One region of the Pseudomonas helmanticensis genome, then DNA from elsewhere that is predicted to be linked to it. Evidence: predicted binding sites of a transcription regulator. Region 1 holds the regulator's gene; each other region holds the start of a gene.
The links. Region 1 encodes sigma-54, which starts transcription at its own class of promoters, with help from an activator protein. Its sites were predicted from a motif close to ANTGGCATNNANNTTGCTNT; they were not measured.
Positions count from the first base shown of each region.

Region 2: the regulator sigma-54 is predicted to act here: its motif matches at 1,362-1,381, upstream of flgB (flagellar basal body rod protein FlgB).
Region 3: the regulator sigma-54 is predicted to act here: its motif matches at 1,178-1,197, upstream of glnA (type I glutamate--ammonia ligase).

Region 1 is NZ_FXUY01000001.1:3,282,123-3,284,372, reverse strand. Features, by position in the region: gene ptsN (PTS IIA-like nitrogen regulatory protein PtsN) at 1-23, opposite strand, end outside; gene hpf (ribosome hibernation-promoting factor, HPF/YfiA family) at 36-344, opposite strand; gene QOL84_RS14810 (RNA polymerase factor sigma-54) at 418-1,911, opposite strand; gene lptB (LPS export ABC transporter ATP-binding protein) at 2,184-2,250, opposite strand, start outside.
Region 2 is NZ_FXUY01000002.1:837,324-839,573, reverse strand. Features, by position in the region: gene QOL84_RS26590 (chemotaxis protein CheV) at 1-189, shown strand, start outside; gene cheR (protein-glutamate O-methyltransferase CheR) at 236-1,063, shown strand; gene flgB (flagellar basal body rod protein FlgB) at 1,421-1,828, shown strand; gene flgC (flagellar basal body rod protein FlgC) at 1,832-2,250, shown strand, end outside.
Region 3 is NZ_FXUY01000001.1:3,941,919-3,944,168, forward strand. Features, by position in the region: gene thiI (tRNA uracil 4-sulfurtransferase ThiI) at 1-963, opposite strand, end outside; gene glnA (type I glutamate--ammonia ligase) at 1,292-2,250, shown strand, end outside.

The DNA of each region.
Region 1 (2,250 bases):
AGGATACTTTCAAGTCGGATCATGGGTTAGGGGGGTTATCGACCGGTAGCGCCCTGGAGGAGGCTCTGGGTCTTTTCCTTATGCTTTTTGAGTTGGCGATCCAGCTTGTCGGTGAGTGAGTCGATCGCAGCGTACATGTCTGTATCTTCTGCGTTTGCGACCACTTCGCTGCCGGGAATATGCAAGGTGGCTTCGATTTTCTGCTTCAGCTTTTCGACGCACATCGTGACTTGCACGTTGGTGATCTTGTCGAAATGTCGCTCCAGTCGTTGGAGTTTTTCCTCGATATAGGAACGCAGAGGTTGGGTCACTTCCAGTTGGTGTCCACTGATGTTGACTTGCATACAGCTTCTCCTTCGTTGCCAGTGCATAAAGCGGCAGGCCGAAAAGCCTGCCACTGGAACGCTGTAACGTGGCTTACATCAACCGCTTGCGTTCGCTCGAAGGCGCGATCCCGAGGGATTCGCGGTACTTGGCGACGGTGCGGCGAGCCACCTGAATGCCTTGTGCCTCCAGTAAACCAGCGATCTTGCTGTCACTCAACGGCTTTTTCTGATTTTCCGCAGCAACCAGTTTCTTGATGATCGCGCGGATCGCTGTGGACGAGCATTCGCCGCCTTCGGAGGTGCTGACGTGGCTGGAGAAAAAGTATTTCAGTTCATAAATACCGCGCGGGGTATGCATGAATTTCTGCGTGGTCACCCGCGAAATCGTCGATTCATGCATGCCGACTGCTTCGGCGATGTCATGCAGGACCAGCGGTTTCATCGCTTCGTCGCCGTATTCGAGGAAACCGCGCTGGTGTTCGACGATCTGCGTGGCAACCTTCATCAGGGTTTCGTTGCGGCTTTGCAGGCTCTTGATGAACCAGCGGGCCTCCTGCAACTGATTGCGCATGAAGGTGTTGTCGGCGCTGGTGTCGGCGCGACGGACGAAACCGGCGTACTGCGCGTTGACGCGCAGGCGTGGCACCGACTCCTGATTCAGCTCGACCAGCCAGCGCTCGTTGTCCTTGCGCACGATGACGTCGGGGACGACGTATTCGGCTTCGCTGGACTCGATCTGCGAGCCTGGGCGCGGGTTGAGGCTCTGCACCAGTTCGATGACCTGGCGCAGCTCATCTTCCTTGAGCTTCATGCGGCGCATCAACTGGCTGTAGTCGCGGCTGCCGAGCAGGTCGATGTAGTCACTAACCAGACGTTTGGCTTCTGCCAGCCATGGCGTCTTGGCAGGTAACTGGCGCAATTGCAGCAACAGGCATTCGCCGAGGTTGCGTGCGCCGATACCGGCCGGTTCGAATTGCTGGATGCGGTGCAGGACGGCTTCGATTTCGTCCAGTTCGATGTCCAGTTCCGGATCGAATGCCTCGAGAATCTCTTCGAGGGTTTCGTCCAGGTAGCCCTGATTGTTGATGCAATCGATCAGGGTCACGGCGATCAGGCGATCGGTGTCGGACATCGGTGCGAGGTTCAATTGCCACAGCAGATGGCTTTGCAGGCTTTCGCCAGCGGAGGTGCGGGTGGTGAAGTCCCACTCGTCATCATCGCTGCTGGGCAGGCTGCTGGCGCTGGTCTGGTAGACGTCTTCCCAGGCGGTATCGACCGGGAGTTCGTTGGGGATGCGTTCGTTCCATTCGCCGTCTTCGAGGTTGTCGACCGTCGGCGCGGTTTCCTGGTAGGAAGGTTCCTGGATCTCGGTGTTGGGCTTCTGTTCGGCGTTGTCGGCCAGCGGATCGGAATTGTCGAAGTCTTCGCCTTCTTCCTGGCGTTCGAGCATCGGATTGGATTCCAGAGCCTCCTGGATTTCCTGTTGCAGATCCAGGGTCGACAATTGGAGCAGGCGGATGGCCTGTTGCAGCTGCGGTGTCATCGTCAGCTGCTGGCCCATTCTCAAGACTAGCGATGGTTTCATGGCAGGGGCTTAACACCTTATTCGCCGGCGCTACGCGCCATCCACTACAGGGCGCCGAAGCGCCAAACTTAAGCAAATTATATGCCTGAAACTGAAGTGTTTGCCTAGAGCGCTGTAACAATAAAAAGATAGAAAACTTTATTGACGCGTTGCTCAGGCGAGCGGTGAACACCTTTGAAGCGACGTGTTTGCCTGGAGCGCTGTAACAATCAAGCGTATTAAATCGCGCTTGAATCGATACTGCGCTCCGGCGGCACCGGGCACTGTCACGCTTACAGGCGGAATTCGTGGCCCAGATACACTTCCTTGACCAGATCGTTGGCCAGGATGGTTTCTGCG
Region 2 (2,250 bases), on a different contig from region 1:
CTGACGGCCGAAATCCGCGCTGATCCACGCATGCAAAAGCTTCATATCATCCTGCATACTTCGTTGTCCGGGGTATTCAATCAGGCGATGGTCAAGAAAGTCGGTGCCGATGACTTCCTGGCCAAATTCCGTCCTGATGACCTGGCATCCCGGGTAGTCGACCGGATCAAAGCAGCAGATATCAGCTAAGGGCGTTTTGCCCTTGGCGGTCAACACGATTTAAGAGGCGGCATCATTGTCTACGGGTAATTTGGATTTCGAACAGTTCCGGGTCTTCCTGGAAAAAGCCTGTGGCATTTTGCTCGGTGAAAACAAGCAGTACCTGGTCTCGAGCCGTCTCAACAAACTGATGGAGCAGCAAGGCATCAAATCCCTGGGTGAGCTGGTCCAGCGCATCCAGACCCAGCCGCGCAGCGGTTTGCGCGAGCAAGTGGTCGATGCCATGACGACCAACGAAACCTTGTGGTTTCGGGACACCTATCCGTTTGAAGTCTTGAAGAACAAGGTCCTGCCTGAAGCGATCAAGGCCAGCCCCAACCAGCGTCTGCGGATCTGGTCGGCGGCGTGCTCGTCGGGCCAGGAACCGTACTCGCTGTCGATGTCGATCGACGAGTTCGAGCGGACCAACCTCGGTCAGTTGAAAATGGGCGTACAGATCGTTGCCACTGATCTGTCCGGCCTCATGCTCAACAACTGCAAGACCGGCGAGTACGACAGCCTGGCGATCGGTCGCGGTTTGTCGCCGGAACGTCTGCAGCGTTACTTCGACCCGAAAGGGCCGGGTCGCTGGGTGATCAAGGCGCCGATCAAGAACCGTGTGGAGTTCCGCTCGTTCAACCTGCTCGACAGCTATGCAGCGCTGGGCAAGTTCGACATCGTGTTTTGCCGTAACGTGTTGATCTACTTCTCTGCCGAAGTGAAGAAAGACATCCTGTTGCGCATTCACAGCACGTTGAAGCCGGGCGGTTATCTGTTCCTTGGCGCTTCCGAAGCGCTGAACGGTTTGCCGGACCATTACCAGATGGTGCAGTGCAGCCCGGGGATCATTTATCAGGCGAAATGATTGCATCGGCAACACAAAAAACGGCAGGCCCGCAAAGGCCTGCCGTTTTTTTATGCCTCTCACATCCCCCTCTGTAGGAGCTGCCGAAGGCTGCGATCTTTTGATCTTGCTTGCGCTGCAGCAAAAACAGGATCAAAAGATCGTCCGATCGCGGCCCGAGCCTGCGGCAGCTCCTACAGGGGACGGGCCGTCGTCGGGGCGGCAGAAAAGCGGCATTTGGCGGAAACCGGTTGCCGCTTTTCTGGCATTGCCGCTTTGCCGGCTCCTCGCAAAGCCCCGGTTTACGGGGTTTTTTCGCATTGGCACGCGGCTTGCTAAAGCTCAGTTACGAAAAACCGGTCACCTGAAGGTCCCGACATGAGCATCAGCTTCGATAAAGCGCTCGGAATTCACGAAAAAGCCCTGGGCTTCCGCGCCCAGCGTGCCGAAGTCCTGGCCAACAACATCGCCAACGCCGATACCCCGAACTACAAGGCTCGGGATCTGGACTTCTCCAAAGTGCTTGAAGCACAGACCCAGAAGAACGCCAACGGCACCATCGCCCTGAACATGACCAACAGCCGTCACATCGAAGCTGAAGGCGTGGGCAATGGCGACGAGTCGTTGCTGTATCGCACGCCGATGCAACCGTCGATCGACCAGAACACCGTGGACGCCCAACTGGAACAGTCGAACTACGCGGAAAACGCCGTCGGCTTCCAGGCCAGCTTCACGCTGCTCAACAGCAAATTCAAAGGGCTGGTGTCAGCCCTGCGCGGAGAGTAATCCATGTCCCTGTCCAGCGTTTTCAACATTGCCGGCAGCGGCATGAGCGCACAAACCACGCGTCTGAACACCGTGGCTTCGAACATCGCCAACGCCGAAACCGTTTCGTCGAGCATCGACCAGACCTACCGCGCCCGCCATCCGGTGTTCGCCACCATGTTCCAGGGCGGTCAGAACAGCGGCAGCAACTCGCTGTTCCAGAGCCAGGACGCCGCCGGTCAAGGCGTACAGGTGTTGGGCGTGGTCGAAGACCAGAGCAACCTCGAAGCGCGTTACGAGCCGAACCATCCGGCAGCCGACGCCAAAGGTTACGTCTACTACCCGAACGTCAACGTGGTGGAAGAAATGGCTGACATGATTTCCGCGAGCCGGTCTTTCCAGACCAACGCTGAAATGATGAACACCGCGAAAACCATGATGCA
Region 3 (2,250 bases), 660 kb from region 1:
CGCCACGATCAGCGGACGCAGGACCAGCTTGTCGGTCACGCAGTCGATCACCGACAGGTTCGGCAGCGTCTGGCTCGACACCTGGGAGATCGCCTCGCCGGTGACCAGCGCCTCGATCTGCAGGCGGTCGGCGATGTTGGAGGCCGCGCGCAACATCATACGCTTCAATACGACGCCCATATGACTGTTATCGACTTTGCCGAGAATTTCGCCCAACACTTCTTCGAACGGAACACTGACAAATAGCACGCGTTGCGAGCTGCCGTACTTCTTCCAGATGAAATGCGCGACTTCCATCACGCCCAATTCGTGGGCTCGACCGCCCAGATTGAAGAAGCAGAAGTGCGTCATCAGGCCGCGACGAATGATCTGGTAAGCCGCAACGGTCGAGTCAAAGCCGCCGGACATCAATACCAGCGTCTGCTCCAACGCACCAAGCGGGTAACCGCCGATGCCGTTGTGCTGGCTGTGGATCACAAACAACCGTTTGTCGCGAACTTCGATACGGACTTCGATTTCCGGCGCTTTCAGGTCGATACCGGCGGCACCGCACTCACGGCGCAGCTTGCTGCCGACGTATTTTTCGACGTCCATCGAGCTGAACGTATGCTTGCCGGCACGCTTGCAGCGTACCGAGAAAATCTTCCCGGCCAGTGCAGCGCCGTAGTGCTCTTTGCACTTCTCGGTGATGTCGTCGAAATCGCCCAGCGGGTACTCGTCGATCTGCAGGAAGTGCGCGATGCCCGGCATGCAGGTCAGGCGCTCACCCATCTCTTTCAAGGCTTTGGCGTCGGTAATGCGGGTTTCCAGCTCGAGATTGTCCCACACACCGTTCACCACCACGGCCGGGTCCAGGTCGCGGAGCACGGTGCGGATGTTCTTGGCCAGCTGGCGGATGAATTTCGTCCGGACAGGTCGGCTTTTGATGGTGATCTCGGGGAAGACTTTTACGATTAGTTTCATGAAAACAGCGCGCGAACGGCCAGCCGAAAAAGGGGGGCGCGGATTATAGCGGAAATTGCTCAAGGTTTAACCAGTTAATGTGCAGAAGGTTTTGCGCGCACCAAAACGGGTCATTTTTGCTCGGAGACGCTACATTAGAGGGCGAGATTTTCTGCATTCAGGCACTTTGCACCTTAATAAGCGTGAAATTGGGGCAAAAAACCCATGCTGGGGCACTGGCATGCAATTTGCTCCCTTGTGAGGCAGGTTGCCTTGGCAGAGTATTCGCGCCGGCATCACCCAAATTCAAGGGCATCCACTACCAAGCCCGAAGCCACCCGGAGGACATATGTCGAAGACGGTTCAACTCATCAAAGATCATGACGTCAAGTGGATTGATCTGCGCTTCACGGACACCAAAGGCACTCAGCACCACGTGACCATGCCGGCTCGCGATGCTTTGGACGACGACTTCTTCGAAGTCGGCAAGATGTTCGACGGTTCCTCCATCGCTGGCTGGAAAGGCATCGAAGCCTCCGACATGATCCTGATGCCGGTTGACGAAACTGCCGTTCTCGACCCGTTCACCGAAGACGCCACCCTGATCCTGGTGTGCGACATCATCGAACCTTCGAGCATGCAAGGCTACGATCGCGACCCACGTGCGATCGCCAAGCGCGCCGAAGAACACCTGAAAGCCACCGGTATCGGTGACACCGTGTTCGCCGGTCCAGAGCCAGAATTCTTCATCTTTGACTCGGTAAAATTCAAGTCGGACATCTCCGGCTCGATGTTCAAGATCTACTCCGAACAAGGTTCGTGGATGTCCGACCAGGACATCGAAGGCGGCAACAAGGGTCACCGTCCAGGCGTCAAAGGCGGCTACTTCCCGGTTCCACCGTTCGACCACGACCACGAAATCCGTACCTCCATGTGCAACGCGCTGGAAGAAATGGGCCTGACCGTCGAAGTTCACCACCACGAAGTGGCGACTGCCGGCCAGAACGAAATCGGCGTCAAGTTCAACACCCTGGTGAAGAAAGCCGACGAAACCCAAACCCTGAAGTACGTTGTGCACAACGTTGCTGATGCATACGGCCGCACCGCGACCTTCATGCCGAAGCCACTGTACGGCGACAACGGTTCGGGCATGCACGTACACATGTCGATCTGGAAGGACGGCAAGAACACCTTCGCAGGTGAAGGCTATGCCGGCCTGTCCGATACCGCTCTGTACTTCATCGGAGGCATCATCAAACACGGTAAGGCCCTGAACGGCTTCACCAACCCGGCGACCAACTCCTACAA